3 regions of the Leclercia adecarboxylata genome follow, and region 3 is predicted to be linked to each of the others. Evidence: riboswitches for the same ligand, from Rfam matches in the RefSeq annotation. Region 3 holds a riboswitch; each other region holds the start of a gene.
What was found. Region 3 has a riboswitch for thiamine pyrophosphate ahead of thiB (thiamine ABC transporter substrate binding subunit). Riboswitches for the same ligand answer to the same signal wherever they lie in the genome.

Region 1 (4,153 bases), 2.5 Mb from region 3:
GAGGATCAGCCCCATCCCGCCCGCGCGTTTATTAATAACGGCCGTGCGTACCGCATCGGTGAGATCGGTTTCGCCCCCCGCTGCACCGCCGGAGTTGATGAGCCCCGCGCGGCCCATATAGCAGTTCGCCAGCTGGTAGCGCACCAGGTCGATAGGGTTGTCGCTGGTCAGTTTGCTGTAGACCCGATCGTCGGTATAGCCAAACTTGACCGCCTTATAACCGCCGTTATTTTCGGCCATTTTCTGCTTCACAATATCCGCCCCGATGGTGGCCGCCAGATGGTTGGCCTGTCCGGTTAAATCGGCGGAAACGTGGTAATCCGTGCCGTCTTTATTAAAGGCCGGGTTACGCAGATAGGCCCACAGCACCGTCACCATTCCTAACTCATGGGCGCGCTCAAAGGCGGCGGAGATCTCTTCAATCTGACGGCGCGACTGCTCTGAGCCGAAATAGATGGTCGCCCCGACCGCCACCGCGCCCATGTTGAACGCCTGCTCGACGCTGGCATAGAGGGTCTGGTCATATTCGGTTGGATAGCTCAGGGTTTCATTGTGGTTGAGCTTGACCAGGAACGGAATGCGGTGCGCATAGCGCCGGGAAACCGACGCCAGCACGCCGTAGGTAGAGGCGACGCAGTTGCAGCCAGCTTCAATCGCCAGTTCAACGATGTTCTTCGGATCAAAATAGAGCGGGTTGGCGGCAAACGACGCACCGGCCGAGTGCTCCACCCCCTGGTCCACCGGCAGGATCGACAGATAGCCGGTTCCGCCCAGACGCCCGGTGTTATACAGCGTCTGCATATTTCGCAAAACCGCTGGCGGGCGGTTGTTGTCGATCATCACGCGGTCGACGTAGTCGTGGCCAGGCAGATAGAGCTGGTCGGCTGGAATAGTCATACAACGATGCTGTAACAGGCTGTCGGCGTCTTTGCCAAGCAACTGCGCAATATCAGTCATAGTTTTGCTCCCCTTAGTGCCGACAGGCTGTCGGCATGTTTTCTCCAGGCTCACAGGATTGCGAGCCCCCTAAGCCTGGTCTGTGGGTAGCGAATTTTCCAGCTATGGGCGGTAACCTTTACCACCACGCATGGAAATGGTGGACCGGACCCATGCCCTGCCCCACCTCCAGCGTGTCCGCCTGCGCCAGCGCGCAGGAGAGCCAGGTTTTGGCCTCGCGCACCGTATCCGCCCAGCTATCGTGACGCGGGCGCAGCGCAGCCAGAGCGGCCGAGAGGGTGCAGCCGGTGCCGTGGGTGTTTTTGGTCTTCACGCGCGGGGCGGTAAAGCGCACCGTTCCGTCGCGGGTGAACAGCCAGTCGGGGCTTTCGGGATCGTCAAGATGACCGCCCTTCATCAGCACCGCTTCACACCCCATCGCCAGCAGGGCATAACCCTGCTCTTTCATCTCCTGCTCGCTGCGGGCGTGAGGGGCATCCAGTAGCGCTGCGGCTTCGGGCAGGTTTGGCGTGATAAGCGCCACCTGCGGCAACAACTTTTTACGCAGCGTTTCGACGGCAGAAGGTGAAAGCAGCGGGTCGCCGCTTTTCGCCAGCATCACCGTGTCCAGCACTACGTTTTTAACCTGATGACGCAGCAGCTGCTCCGCCACGGCCTCGACGATATCGGTTTCGGCCAGCATGCCGATCTTGGTGGTGTCGATGCGCACATCGCTGAACACCGATTCCAGCTGCGCCGCCACAAAATCGGGTTCAATACGATAGACCGACTGCACTCCGCGGGTATTCTGCGCCACCAGGGCGGTGATCACCGAGCAGCCATACGCCCCCAGCGCCGAGAAGGTTTTCAGGTCGGCCTGGATCCCGGCACCGCCGCTTGGGTCTGTGCCGGCAATAGTCAGGGCATTAATGCGTTTCATTGTTGTGCCCCCAGTTCCCACAGGGCATCCAGAAAGGCCGCGGCAAAACTGCCCGGTCCGCGGCTTTGGGCTGCCGCAAGGGTTCCGGCCCGTTTCATCCAGCCGCAGGCCGCCGCGATGTTTTCCAGCCGGTCGCCCGGCAGTGAACAGCTGGCCGCCACTACCGCCGACAGCGCGCAGCCGGTGCCCACCACACGGGTCATCATCGGATCGCCCCCGGTAACCGTCTGGGTACGCAGCCCGTCGGTGACGTAATCCACTTCCCCCGTCACCACCACGATGGCATTGGTTTGCCGCGCCAGCGCCTGGGCCGCAGGCAGCGCGCTGGCCGCTGTATCGGTGGTGTCCACACCGCGTCCGCCCGCGCTCATCCCGGCAAGGGCGAGGATTTCCGAGGCATTGCCGCGAATGGCCGCCGGTTTGAGGACGAGGATCTGCTGACAGAACCGGGTGCGGTATCCCAGCGCGCCGACGGCTACCGGGTCCAGCACCCAGGGTTTACCGGCGGTAACCGCGCTCTCAATGGCCCGGCGCATCGCCTGGGCGCGCGACGCGGTTAACGTCCCGACGTTAATCAGCAGCGCATCAGCGATAGCAGAGAATTGTTCCGCCTCTTCGGCTTCAATCACCATCGCCGGTGACGCGCCGAGCGCCAGCAACACGTTGGCGGTAAAGGTCTGCACGACGTCGTTGGTCATACAGTGGGTGAGCGGAGAACGGGTTCGGAAGTGGTGTAAGGCATGTAAATTGAGCAGGTCAGGCTGCATGGTATCGCTCCTGCCTTGCGCGAAGAAGCGATAGCCCGGAGGGCATCTGACTTCCCTACGCTGGCATTATCCAGATCAGGTGGTACGGGTATTTCTCAGCCTTCACAAAGAAGGGCACCCCGAGTCAAATTACATAATGTAACGGTGGCAGCGTAGAGGATGCGTCTGGCAATAGCAAGGGGCTTTCTGGCGCTTCGCCACTCCTCCTGCTTACATCTCTGACACCCTTTTCTAACCCAGCAATAACCAGCTGCCAGGATAACTCTCAAGAAATTAGCTATTCGTGCTAAATGTGATCTTCGTCAACCTGAGACAACGCCCCTTGCGTGATATTCAGCGCGCGCCACTGGTGCGTCTCTAATATAGACACCAGCAAAAAGTGGCCAGGCCAATAATAATTATCGAATCAACAACCGGGGAACAGACGATTTCCCCTTTCCTTTAAGGTTAATGTATGAAAAAGATTCTGTTGGTGGGTGTGATTGCCGCTTTGCTGGCGGGCTGTGTCTCTGAAGAGCAGCGCTTAGCGCAGTGTGAGGCCAAAGGCGTAAGCCGTGACGCCTGCTACATTGCCGACCAGAACCGTCAGGCCACCATCAATGCCGCAGCGGAAAAACAGGCGCTCGAGAATGCGCATGAAGCCGTACAGCATGGCCAGGCGGCGCACGTTGCCGATCCGCTGCGTGAAGCCTCCTTCAGCGCCAACGGTATTAAAGCCAGCATCAATAACGGCTTCACCCAGGCCACCATCAACGGCAAGAAAGCCGTGGTGAAACGCTCAAATGCGAATTTCTACGAGGTGAAAGGCGCGGGTTACGTGCTGTCGATCTCACTGGATGCGAACGGCGTGACCGACGCTTCATGGAATAAAACCCATGGCCGCGATCACGGTATTCTGAACGTCGTCCAAAAGTAGTTCTAAAGCGTTCTAAAACGCCCCGCTTTTATACCCGAAGCCTCCCCCTGGAAACCTCAGGTGCCATGCGGGGTTACGCCCTACGCGCGTTGATTCAACGCGCGTAACAAAACGATAAACAATTAACCATTGAGCCCCGGGCAAAAAGGCTCTATATTGGCCGCGATTTTTGATGCCCTTCTCATTTTCTTAATTAATTATTCAATCGGAGCCACGTGCTGAGCTGCGGTTGTAGGAGTGATATGATGACGGATAAAGTCCGTATTGATACTTTGAATGCCTCTTCTTTCAAAACCAACGAAACCTATCTGGCCCGTCAGGCCGAAATGGAATCCAATGTCAGGAGTTATCCGCGCAAGCTGCCTTTAGCCATTACTAAGGCGGACGGGGTGTGGATCACCGACGCGGATAACAAAGAGTATCTTGATTGCCTGGCCGGTGCGGGAACGCTGGCGCTGGGTCATAACCATCCTGATGTGCTGAAAAGCATTCAAAGTGTCATTACCAGCGGCTTGCCGTTACATACCCTGGATCTGACCACGCCGTTGAAAGACGCGTTTTCAGAATACCTGCTCTCTATGCTGCCAGGCCAGG
Region 2 (4,153 bases), 550 kb from region 3:
CAGGGTTTCGTCGTGATAGGCGCGGGCGGTGAACGGGTCGAGGGCGAGGTTGAACTGATCTTCCCAGCGGAATTCGAAGCGCGCTTTCGACATGGCGTTATCGCGGATCTGCGCCCCCGGATGGCCCTTCGCCAGGTCGGCGGCGTGGGCGGCAATTTTGTAGGTGATCAGCCCCTGCTTCACGTCCTCTTTGTTCGGCAGACCGAGATGCTCTTTCGGCGTCACGTAGCAAAGCATCGCGCAGCCGAACCAGCCAATCATCGCCGCGCCAATGCCGGAGGTGAAGTGGTCGTAACCCGGTGCGATATCGGTGGTCAACGGCCCCAGGGTATAGAACGGCGCTTCGTGGCAGTGCTCAAGCTCTTCGGTCATGTTGCGGCGGATCATCTGCATCGGCACATGGCCCGGGCCTTCAATCATCACCTGAACGTCATACTCCCAGGCAATTTTGGTCAGCTCGCCCAAAGTGTGCAGTTCGGCAAACTGCGCTTCGTCGTTGGCGTCGCGAATGGAGCCCGGACGCAGGCCATCGCCCAGCGACAGCGAAACGTCGTAGGCGGCGCAGATCTCGCAGATTTCGCGGAAGTGCTCATACAGGAAGTTCTCCTGATGATGGGACAGGCACCATTTCGCCATGATAGAACCGCCACGTGAGACGATGCCGGTCAGGCGTTTAGCGGTCATCGGCACGTAGCGCAGCAGCACGCCCGCATGGATGGTGAAGTAATCCACACCCTGTTCGGCCTGCTCCAGCAGGGTATCCCGGAAAGCCTCCCAGGTGAGGTCTTCCGCGATGCCGTTCACCTTCTCCAGCGCCTGGTAGATGGGGACGGTACCAATCGGCACCGGGCTGTTACGCAGGATCCACTCACGGGTCTCGTGAATATAGCGACCGGTGGAGAGGTCCATGACGGTGTCCGCCCCCCAGCGCGTCGACCAGACCAGTTTTTCCACCTCTTCTTCGATGGAGGAGGTGACCGCTGAGTTACCGATATTGGCATTCACTTTCACCAGGAAGTTACGCCCGATGATCATCGGCTCCGATTCCGGATGGTTGATGTTGGCGGGGATGATGGCGCGGCCGGCGGCCACTTCGTCACGCACAAACTCCGGGGTGATGTTCTCCGGCAGACGAGCCCCAAAGCCTTCACCCGGATGCTGGTGGCGCAGCACCTCGCCACGGATGCGCTCGCGGCCCATGTTTTCGCGAATGGCGATAAACTCCATCTCCGGCGTGACGATCCCCTGACGGGCGTAGTGCAGCTGGGTGACGCATTTGCCCACCCTGGCACGCTTCGGCGTGAGAAGACCGGTGAAGCGCAGCTCGTCCAGGCCATCATCGGCCAGGCGTTCGCGGGTATAAGCCGAGCTTTGCTCGTTCAGCGCTTCGCTGTCGTCACGCGCGTCAATCCACGGCTGGCGCAGTTTCGCCAGCCCCTGCTGGACATTAATGGCCACCGCCGGATCGCCGTAAGGCCCGGAGGTGTCGTAGACCGGCACCGCTTCGTTCTCTTCAAACTGCGGGTTTTCTTTACTGCCGCCGATGAGCGTCGGGCTGAGCTGGATCTCGCGCATCGGTACGCGGATATCATCCCGGGAGCCGGTCAGATAGATGCGTTTAGAGTTTGGGAAAGCGGTGCCTTCCAGGGTATCGATGAAGTGTTGGGCGTGTGCGCGCTGTTCGCGGCGGGTCATTTTTGTGGCAGACATAGCTCGTTCCAGTAAGTTCAGGAAGTGGCTTGTCAGACGACGGATGAAGCAAGAGAGGATCGCCCGGGGGCGATACAGTAAATTGACTCTTGTTCCCTTCGCAGGTCTTAACCTGATCAGGTTCCGCGGATCCCGAATTAACGGTCTCAGCCCGGCTTTCGCACTGGGCACTCCGACAAGAATTTGCTCCCCTACAGCGGGAGCAGTAAATGTAAATTACGCGTTAACGATAAATAACTCAAGCCGGTCGGGCGACGTTATCTTCGTTGCTGGCTTTCAGATTGTGATCCAGCGCGAGGGCGATCAGGTTGTCTTCCAGCGTAAATCGTTGCTCCAGCGCCTCGCCGATATCAGAAAGTGCCTGCTGAAATTCCAGATAGTTGTCCTGATCGATGGCATTTTCGAGCGTGGAGTCGTAATAATCCATGATCTGCTGAGTGTTGGCTTCCAGCAGAGGGTAGAGTTTGGTGGCCGCTAAAAACGGGCTGTTACCTTCCATTTCACCGATAATGCGTTCATAAATATTGAAATGACCATTGGAAAGGTAGTCGACCAGGCTCTGGCAAAAATCGTCCAGCGCTTTTTCATTCAGGCGCATGTAGGACTCTTTACCCGGCTTAATGCCAACGAGATTGTAGTAGGCAACGAGCAGATGTTTACGTACGTGCAGCCAGCGATCGACCAGTTTGTTACTTCCGCCAACGCGCTCTGTCAGGTTTTCTAGCTGGTTTAGCATGTTTGACTCCGCAAGGTTAAGATTAAAAGCTGCCCACCCAAAATGTAATAGTATTGTTACCAACATGCCTGTGAAGCAAAGGTAGTGCAATAGATATGGATCGTATAATTGAAAAATCGGATCGCGGCTGGTGGTTAGTCAGCCATGAACAAAAATTATGGTTGCCCGGTGGTGAATTACCACATGGCGAAGCCGGAAATTTCGATCTTGCGGGTCAACCCGCACTAAACATTGGCGAGTGGCAGGGCGATTCTGTGTGGTTGATCCAACAAAATCGTCGCCACGATATGGGATCGGTTCGCCAGGTGCTCGATCTCGATGTCGGCCTGTTCCAGCTGGCCGGCCGCGCTGTGCAGTTGGCCGAGTTTTATCGCTCGCATAAATACTGCGGCTACTGCGGCCACACCATGCACCCAAGCAAAACCGAATGGGCCATGCTCTGCAGCCACTGCCGCGAACGCTACTATCCGCAAATCGCGCCGTGCATCATCGTCGCTATCCGTCGTGAAGACACCATCCTGCTGGCGCAACATACCCGTCATCGCAACGGGGTGCATACCGTGCTGGCCGGGTTTGTGGAAGTGGGCGAAACGCTGGAGCAGGCCGTTGCGCGTGAAGTGATGGAAGAGAGCGGTATCAAAGTGAAGAACCTGCGCTACGTCACCTCCCAGCCGTGGCCGTTCCCGCAATCGCTGATGACCGCCTTTATGGCCGAGTACGACAGCGGCGAGATCGTCATCGACCCGAAAGAGTTGCTGTCAGCCGACTGGTATCGTTACGACGATTTACCGCTGCTCCCACCGCCCGGCACCGTGGCGCGCCGCCTGATAGAAGATACCGTGGCAATGTGTCGGGCTGACGATATCTGAGACGTGATACACTGGGAATAAGACGCTTAAGGAACTGCAAAAATGACCGAACTGAAGAACGATCGTTATCTGCGTGCGCTGCTGCGCCAACCCGTTGATATCACCCCGGTATGGATGATGCGCCAGGCGGGCCGCTATTTGCCGGAATATAAAGCCACGCGTGCGCAGGCGGGCGATTTTATGTCGCTGTGCAAAAATGCGGAGCTGGCCTGCGAAGTGACCCTTCAGCCGCTGCGCCGCTATCCGCTGGACGCGGCGATCCTCTTCTCAGATATCCTGACCATCCCGGATGCGATGGGGCTTGGTCTGTACTTTGAAACCGGCGAAGGTCCGCGCTTCTCTTCTCCCATCAAGAGCAAAGCGGACATCGACAACCTGCCGATCCCGGACCCGGAGCAGGAACTCGGTTATGTGATGAACGCGGTGCGCACTATTCGCCGCGAGCTGAAAGGCGAAGTACCGCTGATTGGTTTCTCCGGCAGTCCGTGGACGCTGGCGACCTACATGGTCGAAGGCGGCAGCAGCAAAGCCTTTACCGTTATCAAGAAGATGATGTACGCCGATCCGCTGGCGCTCCATGCCCTGCTCGAAAAGCTGGCGAAAAGCGTCACCCTCTATCTGAACGCGCAGATCAAAGCGGGCGCGCAGTCGGTGATGATCTTCGACACCTGGGGCGGAGTGCTGACGGGCCGCGATTATCAGCAGTTCTCGCTCTACTACATGCATAAAATCGTCGATGGCCTGCTGCGTGAAAACGAAGGGCGCCGCGTGCCGGTAACGCTGTTCACCAAAGGCGGAGGCCAGTGGCTGGAAGCGATGGCAGAGACCGGCTGTGATG
Region 3 (4,153 bases):
CGGGACACCACGCTCAGCGAGCTGGCCGATCTGCTCAGCTGTTCGCGTCGCCATATGCGGACCCTGCTTAACACCATGCAGCAGCAGGGATGGCTGAGCTGGGAAGCCGAAGCCGGGCGCGGCAAGCGTTCGCGCCTCACCTTTCTCTACACCGGCCTCGCGCTTCAGCAGCAGCGGGCGGAAGATCTGCTCGAGCAGGATCGCATCGAACAGCTGGTGCAGCTGGTGGGCGATAAAGCCGCGGTGCGCCAGATGCTGGTTTCCCACCTCGGACGCAGCTTCCGTCAGGGCAAGCACATCCTGCGGGTGCTCTACTATCGTCCGATGAAAAACCTGTTACCGGGCAGCGCATTACGGCGATCTGAAACCCACATGGCGCGGCAGATTTTTAGCGGCCTGACGCGCATAAATGAGGAAAATGGGGAACTGGAAGCCGACATTGCCCACCACTGGCAGCAGCTTTCCCCGCTGCACTGGCGATTTTTTTTACGGCCCGGCATCCATTTCCATCACGGACGCGAGCTGGAGATGGCCGACGTCATCGCCACGTTGCAGCGCGCCCGCGAATTGCCTCTTTACTCGCACATCAGCCGGATCCAGTCTCCCACGGCCTGGACTCTGGATATTCAGCTCTCTCAGCCCGACCGCTGGCTGCCGTGGCTGCTGGGGTATGTACCCTCGATGATCCTGCCGCGCGAGTGGGAAACCATGCCCAACTTTGCCGGCCATCCGGTAGGCACAGGGCCTTACGCCGTTTCCCGCAACAACAATAATCAGCTGAAGATCCGCGCCTTCGAGGATTACTTTGGCTACCGGGCCTTGATTGACGAAGTGAACGTCTGGGTGTTGCCGGATCTCAACGAAGAGCTGAGCGTCGGCCTGACCCTCGAAGGGCCAACAGAGGGAGAAAAGGCGGTAGAGAGCCGCCTCGAAGAGGGGTGCTACTATCTGCTGTTCGATGCCCGCTCCCATCGCGGTGCCAGCGGCGAGGTGCGCCAGTGGATAAGCCGGATCCTCTCTCCTGCCAATCTGATCTATCAGGCCGAAGAGATGTACCAGTCCTACTGGTTCCCGGCGTATGGCCTGCTGCCGCGCTGGCACCATGCCCGCCCGGGACGCGGCGATAAACCGGCCGGGCTGGAGAGCATCACCCTGACCTTCTACCGCGAACATATTGAACACCGGGTGATCGCCAGAATGATGAGCGAGCTGCTGGCCGCCGAGCAGGTGATGCTCAACATTCAGGAGGTCAGCTACGAGGAGTGGCATCGGGGAGAGATCGTTAGCGACATCTGGCTCAACAGCGTCAACTTCACCCTGCCGCTGGATTTCTCGCTGTTCTCCCATCTGTATGAGGTACCGCTTCTGCAAAACTGCATCGCGCGGGACTGGCAGCAGGACGCCGCCCAGTGGCGCGCCGGGGAGATGAATCTTGCGGTCTGGTGCCAGCAGCTGCTGGCCCAGCAGGCGATTGTCCCGCTGATCCACCACTGGCTGATGATCCAGGGGCAGCGCAGTATGCGCGGCTTACGCATGAATACGCTGGGCTGGTTTGACTTTAAATCGGCGTGGTTTGCGCCGCCGGAACCATAACACTTTCGTAATATTCACCAAATCATTACAATACCGCCGTTCTCAACGGGGTGCTGCGCGAAAGCGTGTGCTGAGAAAATACCCGTCGAACCTGATCCGGATAACGCCGGCGAAGGGATTTGAGGCTGTCGCTCAAAATCCTTTGCCACTCTCAAACAATGAGGTGCAAAGTGTTCAAAACTGTTCTTCCCCTGCTGGCGCTGGTTGCGCTGCCTGCCGTAGCCAGTCCTGTGCTGACGGTCTACACCTACGACTCTTTCGCTGCCGACTGGGGCCCTGGCCCGGCGGTCAAAAAAGCCTTTGAAGCCGACTGCAAGTGCGAGCTGAAGTTTGTGGCGCTGGAGGATGGCGTCTCGCTGCTGAACCGCCTGCGCATGGAAGGTAAAAACAGCAAAGCCGACGTGGTGCTGGGTCTGGATAACAACCTGCTGGAAGCGGCGACGCAGACCGGGCTGTTCGCCAAAAGCGGCGTGCCGACCGATGCGGTTAACGTCCCTGGCGGCTGGAAAAACGACACCTTTGTGCCCTTCGATTACGGCTACTTCGCCTTTGTCTATGACAAAAACAAGCTGAAAAACCCACCGAAAAGCCTGAAAGAGCTGGTTGAGAGCGATAAAAAATGGCGCGTGATCTACGAAGATCCGCGCACCAGCACCCCGGGGCTGGGTCTGCTGCTGTGGATGCAAAAAGTGTACGGCGACAAAACGCCGGAAGCCTGGCAGAAGCTGGCCGCTAAAACCGTCACCGTGACCAAAGGCTGGAGCGAAGCCTACGGTCTGTTCCTGAAAGGCGAAAGCGACCTGGTGCTGAGCTACACCACCTCTCCGGCGTATCACATTATTTCAGAGAAAAAAGAGAACTACGCTGCCGCGGACTTTGCTGAAGGCCACTATCTGCAGGTGGAAGTCGCCGCCCGTACTGCCGCCAGCAAACAGCCGGAACTGGCCGAAAAGTTCCTGAAATTTATGGTCTCCCCGTCGTTCCAGAACGCCATCCCGACCGGCAACTGGATGTACCCGGTGACCAACGTGACGTTACCGGCCGGTTTTGACACCCTGGTGAAACCGCAAACCACGCTGGAATTTACCCCACAGGAAGTGGCCGGGAAACGTGCTGCCTGGATCGGTGAATGGCAACGCGCCGTCAGCCGCTAATCGCCGGCTGGTTACTCCCGGGGCTTCTGGCCGCCATCCTGATGGTGTCCGTCGCCCTGGGGGCTTTTCTGGCGCTGTGGTTTAACGCGCCAGCCACCGACGTCGCGGCGCTGTTGCACGACAGCTATCTGTGGCACGTTATCCGCTTCTCTTTCTGGCAGGCGTTTCTCTCCGCCCTGCTCTCGGTGACCCCCGCAATATTTCTTGCCCGCGCCCTCTACCGGCGACGGTTCCCGGGCAGGCAGGCGCTGCTGCGCCTGTGCGCCATGACCCTGATCCTGCCGGTGCTGGTGGCGATATTTGGCATTCTCAGCGTCTACGGACGTCAGGGCTGGCTGGCCGTCCTGTGCCAGGCGCTCGGACTTGAGTGGACCTTCTCGCCCTATGGCCTGCAGGGGATCCTGCTGGCGCACGTCTTTTTCAACATGCCGATGGCCACGCGTCTGCTGCTGCAGGCGCTGGAGAATATCCCCGGCGAGCAGCGCCAGCTTGCGGCCCAGCTCGGAATGCGCGGCTGGTCATTTTTCCGCTTCGTTGAGTGGCCCTGGCTACGCCGTCAGATCCCGCCGGTTGCGGCGCTGATCTTCATGCTCTGCTTTGCCAGCTTCGCCACCGTGCTCTCGCTCGGCGGCGGGCCGCAGGCCACCACCATCGGGCTCGCTATCTATCAGGCCCTGAGCTACGACTATGATCCGGGCCGTGCGGCACTGCTTGCCATCGTGCAGATGGTCTGCTGTCTGGGGCTGGTGATGCTGAGCCAGCGGCTGGGAAAAGCCATCCCCGTCGGCAGTAACCAGCTCGCAGGCTGGCGCGATCCGCAGGACAACCTGCGTAGCCGTCTGACCGATGGCCTGCTGATCGCCCTGGCGCTACTGCTGCTGATCCCGCCGCTGCTGGCGGTGGTGGTCGACGGTCTGAATCTCAACCTGCTGTCGGTGCTGCAACAGCCGGTGCTCTGGCAGGCGCTGGGCACCTCGCTGCGCATTGCGCTGGGTGCCGGGCTGCTCTGCGTGCTGCTGACCATGATGCTGCTGTGGACCAGCCGGGAGCTGTATGCCCGCCAGGCGTTCGTAGCCGGACAGGCGCTGGATCTCAGCGGGATGCTGATCCTGGCGATGCCCGGCATCGTGCTGGCGAGCGGTTTTTTCCTGCTGTTCAACAGCACTGTCGGCCTGCCTGAATCGGCCGATGGCATAGTCATCTTTACCAACGCCCTGATGGCGATCCCCTACGCGCTGAAAGTGCTGGAAAACCCGATGCGCGATCTCAGCGCCCGCTATACCCTGCTCTGCGACTCCCTGGGAATGCACGGCTGGCAGCGGCTGAAGGTGGTGGAGCTGCGCGCCCTGAAACGCCCTCTGGCCCAGGCGCTGGCCTTTGCCTGCGTGCTGTCTATCGGTGATTTC

Region 1: linked by a shared signal. The riboswitch ahead of thiM (hydroxyethylthiazole kinase) and the one ahead of thiB (thiamine ABC transporter substrate binding subunit) in region 3 are both predicted to bind thiamine pyrophosphate.
Region 2: linked by a shared signal. The riboswitch ahead of thiC (phosphomethylpyrimidine synthase ThiC) and the one ahead of thiB (thiamine ABC transporter substrate binding subunit) in region 3 are both predicted to bind thiamine pyrophosphate.

What each region holds. Positions count from the first base shown of each region.
Region 1 covers NZ_CP040889.1:326,641-330,793, forward strand. Annotated here, with positions in the region: gene fbaB (class I fructose-bisphosphate aldolase) at 1-957, opposite strand, end outside; gene thiD (bifunctional hydroxymethylpyrimidine kinase/phosphomethylpyrimidine kinase) at 1,076-1,876, opposite strand; gene thiM (hydroxyethylthiazole kinase) at 1,873-2,643, opposite strand; TPP riboswitch at 2,679-2,775, opposite strand; gene FHN83_RS03430 (membrane lipoprotein lipid attachment site-containing protein) at 3,098-3,559, shown strand; gene FHN83_RS03435 (diaminobutyrate--2-oxoglutarate transaminase) at 3,802-4,153, shown strand, end outside.
Region 2 covers NZ_CP040889.1:2,293,748-2,297,900, forward strand. Annotated here, with positions in the region: gene thiC (phosphomethylpyrimidine synthase ThiC) at 1-1,710, opposite strand, end outside; TPP riboswitch at 1,787-1,895, opposite strand; gene FHN83_RS12785 (Rsd/AlgQ family anti-sigma factor) at 1,949-2,446, opposite strand; gene nudC (NAD(+) diphosphatase) at 2,542-3,315, shown strand; gene hemE (uroporphyrinogen decarboxylase) at 3,358-4,153, shown strand, end outside.
Region 3 covers NZ_CP040889.1:2,847,889-2,852,041, reverse strand. Annotated here, with positions in the region: gene sgrR (HTH-type transcriptional regulator SgrR) at 1-1,593, shown strand, start outside; TPP riboswitch at 1,630-1,729, shown strand; gene thiB (thiamine ABC transporter substrate binding subunit) at 1,764-2,747, shown strand; gene thiP (thiamine/thiamine pyrophosphate ABC transporter permease ThiP) at 2,723-4,153, shown strand, end outside.